Regions from separate parts of the Planococcus sp. VCh962 genome, predicted to be linked through region 1. Evidence: predicted binding sites of a transcription regulator. Region 1 holds the regulator's gene; each other region holds the start of a gene.
The links. The regulator Rex, encoded in region 1, represses fermentation and respiration genes when NADH is low (regulators of the CRP and FNR family bind a similar motif). The targets are predictions, from matches to a motif close to TTGTGAAATATTTCACAA.
Positions count from the first base shown of each region.

Region 2: the regulator Rex is predicted to act here: its motif matches at 2,422-2,439, upstream of AC3AQ9_RS12035 (cytochrome C oxidase subunit II).
Region 3: the regulator Rex is predicted to act here: its motif matches at 2,820-2,837, upstream of AC3AQ9_RS08550 (AtpZ/AtpI family protein).

Region 1 covers NZ_JBYLHS010000004.1:3,011-8,344, forward strand. The annotation lists gene tsaD (tRNA (adenosine(37)-N6)-threonylcarbamoyltransferase complex transferase subunit TsaD) at 1-107, shown strand, start outside; gene AC3AQ9_RS12735 (ABC-F family ATP-binding cassette domain-containing protein) at 462-2,402, opposite strand; gene AC3AQ9_RS12740 (redox-sensing transcriptional repressor Rex) at 2,532-3,164, shown strand; gene AC3AQ9_RS12745 (CPBP family intramembrane glutamic endopeptidase) at 3,215-4,006, opposite strand; gene groES (co-chaperone GroES) at 4,200-4,484, shown strand; gene groL (chaperonin GroEL) at 4,676-5,334, shown strand, end outside.
Region 2 covers NZ_JBYLHS010000003.1:160,302-165,635, forward strand. The annotation lists gene AC3AQ9_RS12025 (Crp/Fnr family transcriptional regulator) at 71-772, shown strand; one part of gene AC3AQ9_RS12030 (IS3 family transposase) at 964-1,868, opposite strand; one part of gene AC3AQ9_RS12030 (IS3 family transposase) at 1,868-2,312, opposite strand; gene AC3AQ9_RS12035 (cytochrome C oxidase subunit II) at 2,501-2,623, shown strand; gene AC3AQ9_RS12040 (cytochrome c oxidase subunit II) at 2,668-3,135, shown strand; gene AC3AQ9_RS12045 (b(o/a)3-type cytochrome-c oxidase subunit 1) at 3,137-4,789, shown strand; gene AC3AQ9_RS12050 (GNAT family N-acetyltransferase) at 5,020-5,334, shown strand, end outside.
Region 3 covers NZ_JBYLHS010000002.1:238,976-244,309, forward strand. The annotation lists gene AC3AQ9_RS08525 (F0F1 ATP synthase subunit delta) at 1-360, opposite strand, end outside; gene atpF (F0F1 ATP synthase subunit B) at 357-878, opposite strand; gene atpE (F0F1 ATP synthase subunit C) at 1,043-1,267, opposite strand; gene atpB (F0F1 ATP synthase subunit A) at 1,332-2,042, opposite strand; gene AC3AQ9_RS08545 (ATP synthase subunit I) at 2,070-2,441, opposite strand; gene AC3AQ9_RS08550 (AtpZ/AtpI family protein) at 2,448-2,666, opposite strand; gene wecB (non-hydrolyzing UDP-N-acetylglucosamine 2-epimerase) at 2,905-4,002, opposite strand; gene upp (uracil phosphoribosyltransferase) at 4,113-4,742, opposite strand; gene AC3AQ9_RS08565 (putative bifunctional diguanylate cyclase/phosphodiesterase) at 4,893-5,334, opposite strand, start outside.

The DNA of each region.
Region 1 (5,334 bases):
ATGCGGCGATGATTGCGGCGGCAGGAACGGTCATGTTCGAAAATGGCATTACTGGAAATATGGCTATGAACGGCCGTCCAGGAATGGCTTTAACTTCATGGAAATAAAGGCTCAGTTGGAACCGGTTTTTTAGGTTTCAGCTGAGTTTTTTTGTTGTTTTCAGACTCTTTTATGGACAAAAAAGACGTTCGCTGTCAATAGAGAACATTTGTACTTATGCACAATTTGTGTATAACATGTTCATAACTTTCTGAAAAACACCCTTTTTCCTATATCTTGTGTACTATTAAGGGGAAAACTATGTGGATAACATTTTAAAAAACTGTGGATAATGTGGAAAACCCTGTTGATAGTTGATTTAATCATGCGGAGCTTGTGAGCAACTTTGTGGAAATAAATATTTCGCGAAAAGGTGTTGACCTATATATAGGGAAATGAAAACCGCATACAATAGTATGCGGTCAATGGTCCACTTTTTCAAGCTGTTCTTGCAGTTCCAGCCACGTCAGCATTTTTTCTTCATGCGTTTCTTTCAGTTTGTCGAGCTGGTTTTGTAGAGGAAGGACTTTTTCATGGTCCTGGAAAACTTCCGGCTTGCACAGCAATTCTTCAATCTCGGCAATTTGCTGATCGAGCTTTTCCATCTCCTGCTCGGTTTCTTCTGTCTGGCGCTGCAGTTGGCGTTCCAGTTTTTTCGCTTCTTTATTGATTTGTGAAGTGGTGGCCACTGGAACCGTTTTAACTACGACAGCTTTTTCTGCATCTTCAAGTGCTTGCAGCTCTTCCATTTCCAGTTTCTTTTCCACGTAATAGTCATAGTTGCCCAAGTATTCAGTAGTGCCATTTTGGGTCAATTCCAAGACTTTAGTGGAAAGGCGGTTCATGAAATACCGGTCATGGGAAACGAATAAAATTGTACCCGGATAATCGATCAGAGCATTTTCCAGCACTTCTTTGCTATCGAGATCCAAGTGGTTGGTGGGCTCATCGAGAAGCAGCACATTGGCTTTTTGCATCATCAGCTTAGCAAGCGCAACCCGCGCTTTTTCGCCTCCGGATAGTGTGGAAATCGGTTTTAATACATCGTCACCTGAAAACAGGAAACGCCCCAGAATACCACGGATATCTTTTTCATTGATATGCGGGTAATCATCCCATAATTCATTCAATACGAGTTTGTTGCCTTTTAAGTTGGCTTGTTCCTGGTCATAATAGCCGAACTGGATGCCGGTGCCGTAATGAATGGTACCGCCGAGTGGTTTCAGTTCTTTCATGATCGTTTTCAAAAGCGTCGATTTGCCAACGCCATTGGGTCCGACAAGTGCCAAACTATCTTGGCGGTATAGTTTCAATGAGATATTCTGTGAAACCGGCTGGCTGCCGTAGCCGATGGCAAGCGATTGGACATTCAAGACATCGTTGCCGCTTTGTTTTTCAATGGTAAAGCCGAAACGTGCAGATTTCTCATCGCCGTCAGGCGCACCCATCCAATCAGTTTTCTCCAGAACCCGTCTGCGGCTTTGCGCCATTTTTGTGGTGGAGGCACGGACCAAGTTGCGCTGGACGTAATCTTCAAGCTTTGCTTTTTCGCTTTGCTGCTTCTCGAATTGCTTTAAATCGAGTTCGTATTGCTTCGCTTTTTCATCGAGATAGCGGCTGTAGTTGCCCGTATACTTTTTGACGCGATGACGGGATACTTCATAGACAAGTGTTACCACTTGATCGAGGAAGTAGCGGTCATGCGAAACAATCAGCAAAGCGCCCGGATAGTTCTTCAAATAATTTTCGAGCCAGCTCAAAGTTTCAATGTCCAAGTGGTTGGTGGGCTCATCGAGAATCAAGAGCTGTGGTTTGCTGAGCAGCAATTTGGCGAGCATCAAGCGCGTTTTCTGGCCGCCTGATAAGGAAACCACTTTTTTATCATAGTCTTCCGGATAGAATTTCATGCCATGAAGGATGGCCCTTGTGTCGGCTTCAAACTGATAGCCGCCTGCATCTTTGAAATCGTGCTGCAATGTATCGTATTCGTGCATGACTTTTTCATATTGCGCGGCATCATCGTAAACGTCCGGATCGGCCATTTTCGCTTCGAGTTGGCGAAGCTTTGCTTCCTGTTCACGGAAATGACTGAAAATCGTCATCATTTCGTCCCAAATGGTCGCTTCTGATTCCAGGTCGGTTTGTTGTTCCAAATAGCCGATAGTCAAGTCTTTCGGCATGATGATATCGCCGCTGTCGTAAGACATTTCACCGGATATGATTTTTAGCAAAGTTGATTTTCCTGCGCCGTTGCGGCCCACGAGTGCAACGCGGTCGCGGTGTTGGACTTCCAATTTGACGCCGGAGAGGATTTCATCCGCTCCAAACGATTTATGGACTTGGTTTACTTGTAAAACAATCATGTGGGTCACCTCTATTCTCTTTTAAGTGTAGCCGATGGGCGGGTTGTTCGCAATCAAGCCAGCTTTACATATCGGGCCGCCTCATGTAAGATAAAATCGATTTGATACGACCGCAGGAGGTAACGTTGCATGTTACATGAACCATCAAAAATTCCGCAAGCCACAACTAAACGATTGCCGCTTTATTACCGTTTTCTCCAGAACTTCGCGAACGCCGGACAAAAACGGATTTCCTCTCAGGAATTGAGTGAAGCGATGAAAATCGACTCGGCCACCATTCGCCGGGATTTTTCCCATTTGGGCGCTTTGGGCAAAAAAGGGTATGGCTATGATGTTCAGGACCTGCTCGCATTTTTCCGGAAAACCCTCGACCAGGACGAAGCGACCAATGTGGCGCTGATCGGTGTCGGGAATTTGGGAAGTGCGTTTTTAAAGTACAATTTCCAGCGCAACCACAACACCAAGATTGTTCTCGCATTCGATTCGAACTCGCCGTATGAAGGTGAACAAATCAGTGGGATTGATACGTATCATCCGGACCGCATTGAAGAAAAGATAGAGGAATTAGGGATTGAACTGGTCATTTTGACCGTGCCTTCACGCTCTGCCCAAGAAGTGACGGATCGCCTCGCGAAAACCGACATTAAAGGCATCTTGAATTTCACGCCTGTCCGCATCTCGGTTCCGGACCATATTCGTGTGCAGACAATCGATTTGTCTGTAGAACTGCAAACGCTTATTTACCAAATCAAGCAGCAATAGAAAAGCCTTCCGCCGAATCAATTCGGGGAAGGCTTTTCTTGCTTTCTTCATTACTGCATATTTTCGAGCTGCTTCAGGAAGTTCTCGATTTTATCCATATTCAATTGAATCAGCATGACATAGCCGTTCAGCATGATGTGCGCAATAATCGGAGTGATGATGCGTTTCGTTCTTTGGTAAAGGAAGGCCAGTATCAAGCCCGTAGTAAAGTACAGCAGCAAATGGCTGAATTCCATATGGACAAGGCCAAAAACCAAGGCACTGACAGCAGTGGCCACAAAGAAGTTGGTGGTTTGGTTCAATGAACCGAACACAACGCGGCGGAATACGAGTTCTTCCAAAATCGGTCCGAATAACACGACAGCGAGAATCGCCATTGGAACCACTTCGGCAATATTGACGAGTGCCATGGTGTTTTCAGATCCAGCTTCGATGCCTATGGACATTTCAATCATGGCTGCAATAGATTGTCCAATCAGCAATAGCAGAAAGCCAAGGGCACCCCAGCCGATGGCAGCAGGAAGGCTTGCTTTTTTGCCTTTCCAGATATCGAAAAAGCGTTTGTCGCGCAAAATGACGATCATCGTTACAATAAACCCGGTACCCATAGTGAACACAATCAGCCAGCCGGAAGTGGAGGCCAATGCGGTAGCTTCATCCAAGCCTTGGCCACGGAAATAATTCAGTGTCGGTGCAATAAATAAAATCGGTGCAAGCTGCACAACGATGAAAATCAACAATACATATAGCGGCGTTTTTTTGCCTTTCCGGCTTGTTTTCATACTGAACTTCTGTTTGCCGGAACGGTCTGTATCAGCTTTAGCTTTTACATTTATTTTCATACACAGATTTCCTTTCGTTTCACGGATTACTACTATTGTAGAGGTTTCAAAACCGAACCGCAAAGAATTAAAAAAAGTGAATGTTTAGACTTGCAAAAGGCAAGGGATTTTATTAAACTGAGAAGTGGGTTAGCACTCTAGGTGTTAGAGTGCTAATGGAAACGATTTAGATAATCTGAGGAGGGTGTTTCAATTGTTAAGACCATTAGGAGATCGCGTAATTATTGAGCTTGTAGAAGCAGAAGAAAAGACTTCAAGCGGAATTGTACTGCCGGGTTCGGCACAGGAAAAACCGCAGGAAGGCAAAGTGATCGCTGTAGGTAATGGAGTTATCCGTGACAATGGACAGCGCACTGAACTGGAAGTCAAAGAAGGCGACCGGATCATCTTCTCAAAATACGCAGGCACTGAACTTAAATATGAAGGCAAAGAATACTTAATCTTACGCGAAAACGATATTTTAGCAGTATTGGGTTAATAAATTGTAGTGCTGATATTCCGCAAGCCAGCTTCGCTTGCCGCGGGCGAGCGCCAAGCCGCTTCGTCGCTGCGCTCCTGCAGGGTCTCGGCTTTCTCGCTTTCCCGCAGGCGTCTACGCTGCCTTGCTTCATATCACTTAGTAAACTATTTTAATTTAGAATGGTAATTAGATAGAGGAGGAAACTACAGATGGCAAAAGAAATTAAATTCAGCGAAGATGCACGCAGTTTAATGGCTGCTGGTGTTGATAAATTAGCAGATGCAGTAAAAGTGACGCTTGGGCCAAAAGGGCGCAACGTAGTACTTGAAAAGAAATTCGGTTCACCTCTTATTACTAACGATGGTGTAACCATTGCGAAAGAAATCGAACTTGAAAACGCATTTGAAAACATGGGCGCGAAATTGGTTGCTGAAGTAGCTTCTAAGACGAACGACATCGCAGGGGACGGTACGACAACTGCAACGGTTCTAGCGCAAGCAATGATCCGTGAAGGCTTGAAAAACGTTACAGCTGGTGCAAACCCTGTCGGTATCCGCCGCGGTATTGAAATGGCAGTGGAAAGCGCTGTTGAAGGCTTGAAATCTGTTTCCCAGCAAATCGAAGGAAAAGAATCAATCGCACAAGTTGCAGCGATTTCTTCTGGAGACGCTGAAGTAGGTAACTTGATCGCTGAAGCAATGGAGCGCGTTGGCAACGACGGCGTTATCACGCTGGAAGAGTCCCGTGGCTTCACAACGGAACTTGATGTCGTGGAAGGTATGCAATTCGACCGCGGATATCAGTCTCCTTACATGGTAACAGATTCTGAGAAAATGGAAGCTGTCCTGGACAACCCATTCATTTTGGT
Region 2 (5,334 bases), on a different contig from region 1:
AAATATAGATTATGTTACTCTTTATTCAAATAGAAAGATGTGAAAATTTAAATAGCAGCGAGGTGATTGTATGAATGGAAAAACGGCGAGTTCAAATATATCCGATGAGTTAAAAGAGCTGCTGTCTATACGCCATATGATTAAAGAGTATAAAAAAGGCAGCTATTTATTCCGTGAAGGGGATGCCGTCAAAGGCATTTACATCATTCGCTCAGGCAAAGTGCAGATTGGAAAAATCACGCCTGACGGAAGAGAGCTGACTTTGCGGATTTGTGGACCGAGCCAATTGGTGGGAGAAGTCACTATCTTTTCAGATCACCCGCTTTATATGCTGGATGCCAAAGCAATTGAAGACGTTGTATGCATAAAAATTGCCATAGAAGATCTGGAAGACGCCTTGCTTGAAAACTCCAGGCTGGCTGTGGCGTTTATGAAATGGATGGGAATCGATCAGCAAAAGACGCAGACAAAATTCCGTGACCTGATGCTTCATGGCAAAAAAGGGGCGCTGTATTCCACATTGATCCGTTTATGCAATAGTTACGGAGTGGAAAAAGAAGGCGGCATCTTGATCGATATGGCGCTGACCAATCAGGAGCTGGCCAATTTTTGCGGGATGACACGCGAAGTGGTAAACCGCATGTTGAGCGACTTGAAAAAACAAGGGAAAGTTTCGACGGTGGAAGGGAAATTGCTGGTCCGTGATCTCCGCCATTTAAAAGATGAAATCAATTGCGAAAACTGCCCGATTTCTTTTTGCAGAATTGATTGAGAAATGAAGGAAACAGTCAGTTGGGCATAATCCGCTCCGAGTTGGGCATAAACCCTTCAGAGTTGGGCATAAATTAGCAAAAGTCGGGCATAAACTCTCTGAAGTTGAGCATAAGCAAAAAATAAGGCATAAAAAGAAGCTAATCGGAATAAAATCCGGTTGAACTGACCCAAAAAAGTTAGACAGGAAATTTAAGCTACCCCAAAGGCATGTGTCCGGTATTCCACCGGGCTCATGTCTTTTAATTTGGTCTTCATGCGTTTTTCGTTGTAGTACACGATGTAGTCATCCAGTTCAGCCAGAAAGTGATCGACGCTTTCGAACGTCTGGAGGTAAAGCAGTTCGGTCTTCAAGATGCCGAAGAAGTTTTCAATGACCGCATTGTCCAGGCAGTTGCCCTTGCGGGACATGCTTTGGGTGATGCGCCGGTTGGCTAATGTTTTCTGGTACTTGGCCATTTGGTAGTGCCAGCCTTGATCGGAGTGGAGGACCGGCTCGTCCCCAGGAAGTAATCGTTCAAACGCCTGGTCTAGCATCTCGGAAACCAGCTCATAGCTTGGCCGGCGTTGGACGGTATAGGCGATGATTTCGCTGTTGAACAGGTCGAGCACCGGAGACAGGTACAACTTTTCCCCGAAAAGGTGGAATTCGGTCACATCCGTCACCCACTTCTGATTCGGTTTCTCGGCAGAGAAATCCCGTTCCAGGAGATTCGGGGCGATTTTTCCGGCATTCCCGCGGTACGAACGGTACTTCTTCATCCGGACCTGGCACTTGATGCCAAGCTGCCCCATCAGCTTCAACACGGTCTTCGGATCGAGAAAGATCAGTCGCTTCACCAATGCCTTCCGGATCTGCCGGTGTCCGTAGCGCCCTTTGTGTTCGTGGTAGATTTCCGCAATCGCTTCTTTCGCCGCTTGATATTTGTCGGGACGCTCCTGGTGCTTGACCCAGTAGTAATAGGTGCTTCGCGGGATGGCGGCCACTTGGATCAGGTCGACGACCTTAAACTCATGCCTTAGCGCATAGATCACTTGCGCTTTGAGTTGCGTTGTGACGCTTCCTTTTCCTTCACTAAGGCATTCAACTTTTTTAGGTAGGCATTCTCCATGCGCAGCCGTTCGACTTCTTCTTGGAGTGATTCTTGCGAATCCTTGCCTGGCACTGGCTTTTTCGGTTTTTCTTTCATGGGTGGACGCCCCTTTTTCTTTGGAATGAGGGCGTCGCTCCCGCCTTGCTCAACCGCTTCCTTCCATTTCACCACCGTGGTTCCGGTAGGAATATTAAAAACGGCAGCTGCTTCAAAAGGGGACGCCCCAGTATCGTTCATAAAGTTCAATACGTCCAGTTTAAACTCGGTCGTGTAGTTTGTATACCGTTTCCGAAACCCTTCTTCGCCGTGATGCCGATAACGTTCAATCCATTGTTGGAGCACTTTCCGGTTAACGCCATAGCGTCTGGCAATTTCATTTTGAGAATCTGGGCCGGCTAAATAGGCTCGAGCAGCCTGTATTTTGGTTTCAACCGTAAATTTTGCCATAGAAAAACTGCACCTCCATTGTTAGTTGTGTCTAACAATTTCGGTGCAGTTCAGGTGCGGCTTCTTTTTTTGTCTAAAATTTGACAGTTGCCGTAAAAAAACAGCTCGGGTGTGAGAAATGTCACAATGCTTGATTGCCCAAAGGATTACTCTGAACACAAGAGAAGGACAACAAGAGGTGAGGGAAAATGAGCAAAAAAATCCAGGAACATGAAGTCGATTTAAGAGGGACATTGGTCAGTGTGTTTTTCGTCGGCATCGTCATTATCGCCATGTGGGTCATAGTTTATTTAATGTATGTAGCAAGATGAGCCCGACGGTTTATCTAGGTGGAAAAGAAAAGGAGTAGATCAAAATGCATCTTCACAAATATGAAAAAATCTGGCTGTCTTTCGGGATAGCCGCCCTCATTGTATTTTTGAGTGTGGTGGGAGTCAGCGCATTTTCCCATGACCACACACCGGCAGGCGGGATGGAAACCATCGACCCTAAAAAAGTAAAGGAAACGGCTCCTTTTGACAAGCCCGGAGTGACACAGCTTGATGATGACACGTATCAAGTGGCAGTTATTTCCATGGCATTCGGTTATGATGCACCAGAACTGAGAGTGCCAGCCGGAAAAGAAGTCATTTTTAAAGTGACCAGCACAGATGTCGTCCACAGTTTTACCATTGATAACACAAAAGTCAATTTAATGGCCGTTCCTGGACAGGTTACGACAAAGTCCTACACATTCGAGAAACCCGGTAAGTATTTGATTCTCTGCAATGAATACTGCGGTACAGGCCACCATATGATGTTCAACGAAATAGAGGTGTATTGACATGATTGCTGCACAAGATCGGAAAATCGCAATATGGAATATCGGTGTCGCATACATGGCATTTCTAATAGGTACATTATGCGGTTTGCTTCAGGTTTTTATCCGGAATGACGCTTTGCAGTTGCCTGCCTGGCTCGATTATTATCAGATTTTAACGGCACATGGTGTGCTGCTGGCCCTTATTTATACAGCATTTTTCATTTTTGGATTCTTCATTACGGGCATGAGCAAAACCCTTGGAACATTCGGTCCGAAAGTCCGACTGTTTTCCTGGATCGGTTTCTGGGTCACTTTACTAGGTACGGTGATAGCAACAGTCATGATTGTACTCGGAGAAGCTTCCGTACTTTATACATTTTATGCACCGCTGAAAGCGAGCGGCTGGTATTATGTCGGACTGGCTCTTTATGTGGTCGGCACATGGATCAGCAGCTTTGCCTTAATCGGACATTACCTGGTATGGCGCAAAAAGCACAAAGGTGAATTAAGTCCATTGTTTGCTTTCATGACCATCGCGACCATCATTTTATGGCTTATTGCTTGTCTTGGGGTAGTGGCAACGGTTCTGTTCCAATACATTCCTTGGGCATTTGGCTGGACTGATACGATCAACGTTGAGTTGAGCCGTTCCCTCTTCTGGTATTTTGGCCACCCGCTTGTGTACTTTTGGCTGCTGCCGGCTTATATGGCCTGGTATTTGATCGTGCCGAAACTGCTCGGTGTGAAAGTATTCAGTGATTCACTGGCACGTTTGTCATTTGTCTTGTTCATTCTGTTCTCGATTCCGGTCGGTTTCCACCACCAACTGACTGAACCCGGCATTTCGAACTTTTGGAAGTTCCTGCAGGTTGTGCTGACATTCATGGTTATTATTCCGTCACTCGTGACTGCGTTTTCAATGTTTGCAACGTTTGAAACATCTGGACGCAAAAAAGGCGCAAAAGGTCTGTTTGGCTGGTTCAAAATGCTGCCTTGGAAAGACGTCCGCTTTACATCAATTTTCATCGCGATGGCGTTCTTCATTCCCGGCGGCGCCGGCGGTATTATCAACGCAAGTTTCCAATTGAATGAAGTCGTCCACAACACGCTATGGATTGTCGGGCACTTCCACATTACAGTCGGCACGCCGGTGGCAATGACATTCATGGGAATGACATTTTGGCTGATCCCTTATTTGACCGGGCGTAAATTCACCAAATCAATGCAGACACTCGGTTTTGTCCAAATCATCACTTGGTCAATCGGAATGCTGCTAATGTCAACGGCCCAGCACGTACTCGGCCTTCTTGGTGCACCGCGCCGGACAGCTTATTCAGCTTACAACAATCATCCTGCCGCATTGGAATGGTTCGACGGCATTTTGACAAGCCATGTCACCATGGCGATCGGGGGCAGCATCTTGTTCTTGTCCGCGATGATTCTGATGTATATCGTTGTCATGACGATGTTCCTTTCACCGAAAGCTGTAAAGCCGGAAGACATAGTCGAGTTTCCGCTGGCTGAAAGTGACAGGGAAAACGCGCCGAAGTTCTTGGAAAACTGGAAGATCTGGATCGGCATCGCATTTGCTTTAATCTTCATCGCTTATGCTATTCCGCTCAGCAGTATGATTCAACATGCACCGCCTGGCTCAGAAGGATTTAAAACTTGGTAGGAGATGAGGGAAATGTTTGTAACCTTGTTATCATTAATGATCATCTTTATCGTATTCACCGCAATGCTCGTTGAAACCAGCACAGAAGAATATTAAAAGCAAAAAAAACTGCCTGTTCCGGAAGAATTCGGAACAAGCAGTTTTTTGATTGTTAAAAATAAATAACAGAATCTTCAAAAATATGGTATTCTACAACTTATTAATATGGTTAAGAAAAGCGAGGGAGTCTTATGAAAATAACGCTGGAAAAAGCGGAAGTAAGGGATGCGACATCCATTTTCAAACTGCAAGTGGCGGCTTTCCGACCGCTGTTGGAAAAGTATCAGGATTACGATACCAGTCCGGCCAATGAAACTGTAGAGAAAGTAATTTCCCGCATCACTCGCCTCGATAGTATGTTTTTCAAGATTATTGCGGATGGCAGCTTATGCGGGGCAATCCGCATCCATTGGAAAGAAGGAAATCGATTTTGGGTCAGCCCTCTTTTCGTCCATCCAAATTATCAGGGCCGGGGAATAGCGCAGGAAGCGATGAAATTGGCTGAG
Region 3 (5,334 bases), on a different contig from region 1:
ACGTTCTTCTTCAGTCAATGGACTCACCGAATATACTTTTGCATCTTCAATTCCTTTGGCTTCATTAGCTAATCCAATATATTGGTCTACTACGTCCGTGACTTCCTCTAAGCGTCCGCGTTCTGTCAGCAACTGCAATGTGTTGACGACATATCCATTCCCTTGGCCGAAAAGTTCGGAAATAATATTTTTTTTGTTTTCAGCTGCCAATTTTGGTGAACCTAAAAGATTCAGCAATTCCGGGTTTTCAACGAAAACTTTTTTAACTTCACGCAAATCCGCTTCCACTTCTTCAGAAGTGCCATGCTGGTTTGCAATTTCAAATAATGCTAATGCATAACGTTCCGAAGCTTGGCTCATTGTATGTCGCCTGCCTTCGCAATCGTTTCATTAATCAATTGGCGGTTGTCTTCTTCACTGATTTCTTTGTTCAGTACTTTAGATGCTGCGAGCATTGACAATGCCACAACTTCTTCGCGTACTGCCGCTAGAGCTTTTTCTCTCTCGTTAGCGATTTCTTGAACTGCAGAATCTTTCATGCGGCCAGCTTCAGTACGCGCTGTCGCGATAATATCCTGACGCGAAACTTCGCCTTGCTTTTTAGCTGTTTCTACGATTTCCTGTGCTTGAGTACGAGCTTCTTTTAACAAGCTGCGCTGTTCTTCAAGCAATTTCTGTGATTCCTGGCGGCTATGTTCAGCCGTTTCGATTTCACTGGCGATCAAATCTTCACGCTGTTGCATTACGCCCATCAATGGGCCCCATGCGAATTTTTTCAATAGCAACATCAATAAGATGAAAATTACGAGAGTTGCCAAGATATCTCCGATGTTTAAAAATTCCCCGGCCGCGCCGAGTACGAGGTGATCAAAAAACACGATTGTTTCACTCCCTTCAAGAGCTTAAAGTTCAGTTTCTTCTATAATAAGATCTTTTAATGTAAAAGAATAGTTTTTCGAAATCATAAGGTCTTTACAAACATAAATGGCGAAAAACCTGCCGAAGCATTCCCGCCATTCTGCCTAATGTATAAGAGACGATACTATTGGTTCATTACGATGAACGCGATAACTACTGCGATGATCGGTAATGCTTCAACCAATGCTACCCCGATGAACATAGTTGTTTGAAGAACGCCACGTGCTTCTGGCTGGCGAGCGATTCCTTCAACTGTTTTTGAAACGATAAGACCGTTACCAATACCTGCGCCTAGTGCTGCTAAACCTACTGCGATTGCTGCTGCTAATAAACCTAATGAACCTGTCATTTTGATATGTCCTCCTCAGGATAGTTGTTTTTTTGTTTTTTTGCTCAAGATGAGCAATTTATACTCAATGGTCGTCGGCAACTTTATGCGATAAATAAACCATCGTTAACATAACGAAAATAAACGCTTGGATTGCCCCGATAAAGATCGAGAACCCTTGCCATGCCATCATTGGAAGGATAGCGGCCGCAAATCCAAATACACTTGCTGATGCAAGCCCTGCTAGTAAAGTCAGCAAGATTTCACCTGCATAGATGTTACCGTAAAGACGCAGACCGAGTGTCAGCGTATTTGCAAATTCTTCAATAACCTTAAGCGGGAATAAAAATGGCATCGGTTTTAAATATCCTGCGCTATACTGGCCCAATCCTTTCAATCTAATGCCATAATAATGGCTTAGAACGATGATTGTGGCAGCCAATGTCATAGTTACCGTTGGATCAGCAGTTGGTGATTTCCACCAAAGATCTCCGTTGACAACTATTGCAAAAGGCAATCCCAGCATATTCGACACGAAGATGAACATGATCAACGTAATTCCAAGAACATGGAATCGTCCGCCATCTCTCCAGTCCATATTGCTCTTTATCAGACCTTTAACGAAATCCATGATCCATTCCATGAAATTTTGCATGCCCGTTGGTTTAAGCTGCAGATTCCGAGTAGCGATAAATGCAATTAGGAAAACGATAAGAGCTGCTACAAGAAGCATCATAACGTTCGATAAGTTAAACCAAATCCCGAACAATTCATACATTGGTGCGCCATGATCCACGATAGTTTCACCTCTCTTTCCACTTTATTAATGGTGTTTCACATGATAAACAATCCGTTCTGCCAATAACAGAACATAGGGGATCATCAACCCAATTACCGTACTGACCAAGTGAATGTACTCAGCGAAAAGAATTGCTATCGCCACCGCTGCAACACCTGATGCAAACCGTAATGCCGTTCCAAGCGAACGAACTTTCGAGCCTTCTGCCACCGCCCGGTCAAATCCTTCCATCCGGCGAACCAGAATCCACATATTATAAATGCCGAACAAGGAACCGATGATCAGGCCTGCGAAAACTTCTTGATAAGAGGTAAACCCCCAACCAATAACGAATGCCGCAAGGATGAAATACATCATCTTTTTAAGCCTTGTATAAATCTCCCTTAGTCCATCCATTTTTTACTAGTCTCCTGAGTCGAATTTTCGGATAGTTTGAAGCATTGCCCATATACCGGCGGCTAATCCTGTAAATAGGCAAATGATCAAGAAAAGCGGGGCGGTTCCGAATTGTTCATCGAGCCACATACCTGTGAATGTACCGATGAGTACGGACCCGACAAGTTGTGAGAGGATGGCGCTGTAGAGTGCCATCGCTTGTAAGGGACTTTTTGTTGGGCGCATGATAAACCCCTCGAGTTTCGTTTGATTTGACATTTTACCCCTAAAAAGAGCAGTCGCATCAGGCTTTCAGAACAACATCTTCTATGTATGAAAACCTTCTCATGCATACCCTTTGTAAGCATACAATAGGGGTAAAATCATGTCAATTACTAGAAGTGAAATTGTTCACAAGCGATTTTCATCTGTCATATTGTCGACAAATTTCCAAAAAGTTTTTTCTCACCACTTACTTAATTCTTTACTTAGCAGAAAAATATTCAATTAAAGCTTCAACAATTCGACGGGAAGCCTGTCCGTCACCGTACGGGTTAGAAGCTTGAGACATCGCTTTATAAGTCTCATCATTGGTTAGCAATTCTTTTGCCAGGCCATAAATTGTTTCTTCATCTGTCCCTGCCAGCTTAAGCGTTCCGGCCTCAATGCCTTCAGGCCGCTCAGTCGTGTCCCGCAATACAAGGACCGGTTTGCCAAGTGATGGCGCTTCTTCCTGAATCCCGCCAGAATCCGTCAAAATAATGAATGAACGGGCAGCGAAATTATGGAAGTCCAGAACTTCCAAGGGTTCGATCAAGTGGATTCTCGGATCGCGCCCAAGGATTTCATCCGCAACTTCACGCACTGCCGGATTCATGTGGACTGGATAAACTACTTGGACATCGTCGTGTTCAGCAAGAAGGCGCTTGATGGCCCGGAACATATTGCGCATCGGCTGCCCCAAGTTTTCACGGCGATGGGCAGTCAGCAAAATCATGCGGTCTGAACCGATTTTTTCAATAATCGGATGGCTGTAAGTCTCACGTACGGTCGTTTTCAATGCATCGATGGCCGTATTGCCCGTGATATAAATACTTGCTTCCTGTTTGTTTTCCAACCGCAAGTTCTGGGCGGATTTTTCCGTCGGTGAAAAGTGAATGTCAGCAAGGACACCTGTCAACTGACGATTCATTTCTTCCGGATATGGAGAATATTTATTATGCGTACGCAACCCAGCTTCTACATGGCCGATAGCAATTTGATTGTAGAAAGCGGCAAGGCTTGCTACAAAAGTCGTTGTCGTATCCCCGTGTACAAGTACGATGTCCGGTTTTGCTTCTTTCATGATGCCATCCAATCCGATAAGTGCCCGAGTAGTGACGTCACTTAATGTTTGGCGGTCTTTCATAATATTCAAATCGAAATCCGGTGTAATCTGAAACGTTTCCAGCACTTGATCAAGCATTTCTCTATGTTGGGCGGTAACCGCAACAAGAGGCTCAATGGTTTCAGGATACTTTTGGAGTTCGAGTACAAGCGGCGCCATTTTAATCGCTTCAGGCCGCGTGCCAAAAATTGTCATCACTTTCCACTTCTTCGACAAACTAATCCCTCACTTCTTATTTATCTAGACTCTGGCGAAAACCCTCAGAACGGCTTATATCCAAGAGTTAGATTGCCTGCTTTTATTCCTTATTTTGTTCCGAATAACCGGTCCCCTGCGTCACCGAGACCAGGAACGATATATCCATGTTCGTTCAGTTTTTCATCCAATGCCGCGATATACACATCTACATCCGGATGAACTGCTTGGAAAGCTTCTACGCCTTCCGGTGCTGCAATAATGCACATAAAACGAATTTTCGTTGCACCGCGCTTCTTCAAGGAGTTGACCGCTTCAATCGCTGATCCACCTGTCGCAAGCATCGGGTCTACTACGATAAACTCACGTTCTTGTACATCGGATGGCAATTTCAAGTAATATTCAACCGGCTGCAGAGTTTCCGGGTCCCGGTACAAACCGATGTGGCCCACTTTAGCAGCAGGAATCAATTTCAAAATGCCATCGACCATGCCGATGCCCGCGCGCAGAATTGGCACGATGCCCAATTTTTTGCCTGCCAGCACTTTGGAAGTCGCCATCTGAACCGGCGTTTCCACTTCAATTTCCTTTAGCGGCAAATCCCGAGTGATTTCAAAAGCCATCAGCGTTGCAATTTCATCGACCAATTCACGGAATTCTTTCGTTCCCGTCGACTTATCGCGGATATACGTCAATTTATGCTGAATCAGCGGATGATCAAATACATATACTTTCCCCAAGGCATATCTCTCCTTTTCATACATTTATCTTATATAGTATAACAGAATTTTTCTGCTGAAAGTTGCTGTAGATAGCATTGCGACTTTTCAGTTTTTTCATTCCTGCAAAAGAATCAGGGAACGAAAAAACCGAAGCTCAGTGGCTTCGGTTTATAGTAAATTCGCTTCATCGAGTGACATTGGACGGTAATAGAAATAGCCTTGGCCGATCCGGCATCCGAGCGATATCAGCACCCTTCGCTGCTCATCCGTTTCGATCCCTTCCGCTACGACACGCACATTCAAGTTATCTGCCAACTGCACGATTGTGCGTACGATTGCTAAAGTTTGAGTTTCTTGCATATTGGAAATAAAGGATCGATCAATTTTGATTTCGCTCACAGGCAATTTCTGCAAATAACTCAGAGAAGAATAGCCTGTGCCGAAATCATCAATTGAACTAGTAAAACCATAATTCTTCAGCTGCTTGAAAACTTTATAGGCTGTGTCAATATCGACAAATCCGATGCGTTCCGTAATTTCCAATTGAAGCCACTTCGGTTCAATGCCATATTCAGCCGTCTTATCGACAAGATATGGAATAAAGGAATGA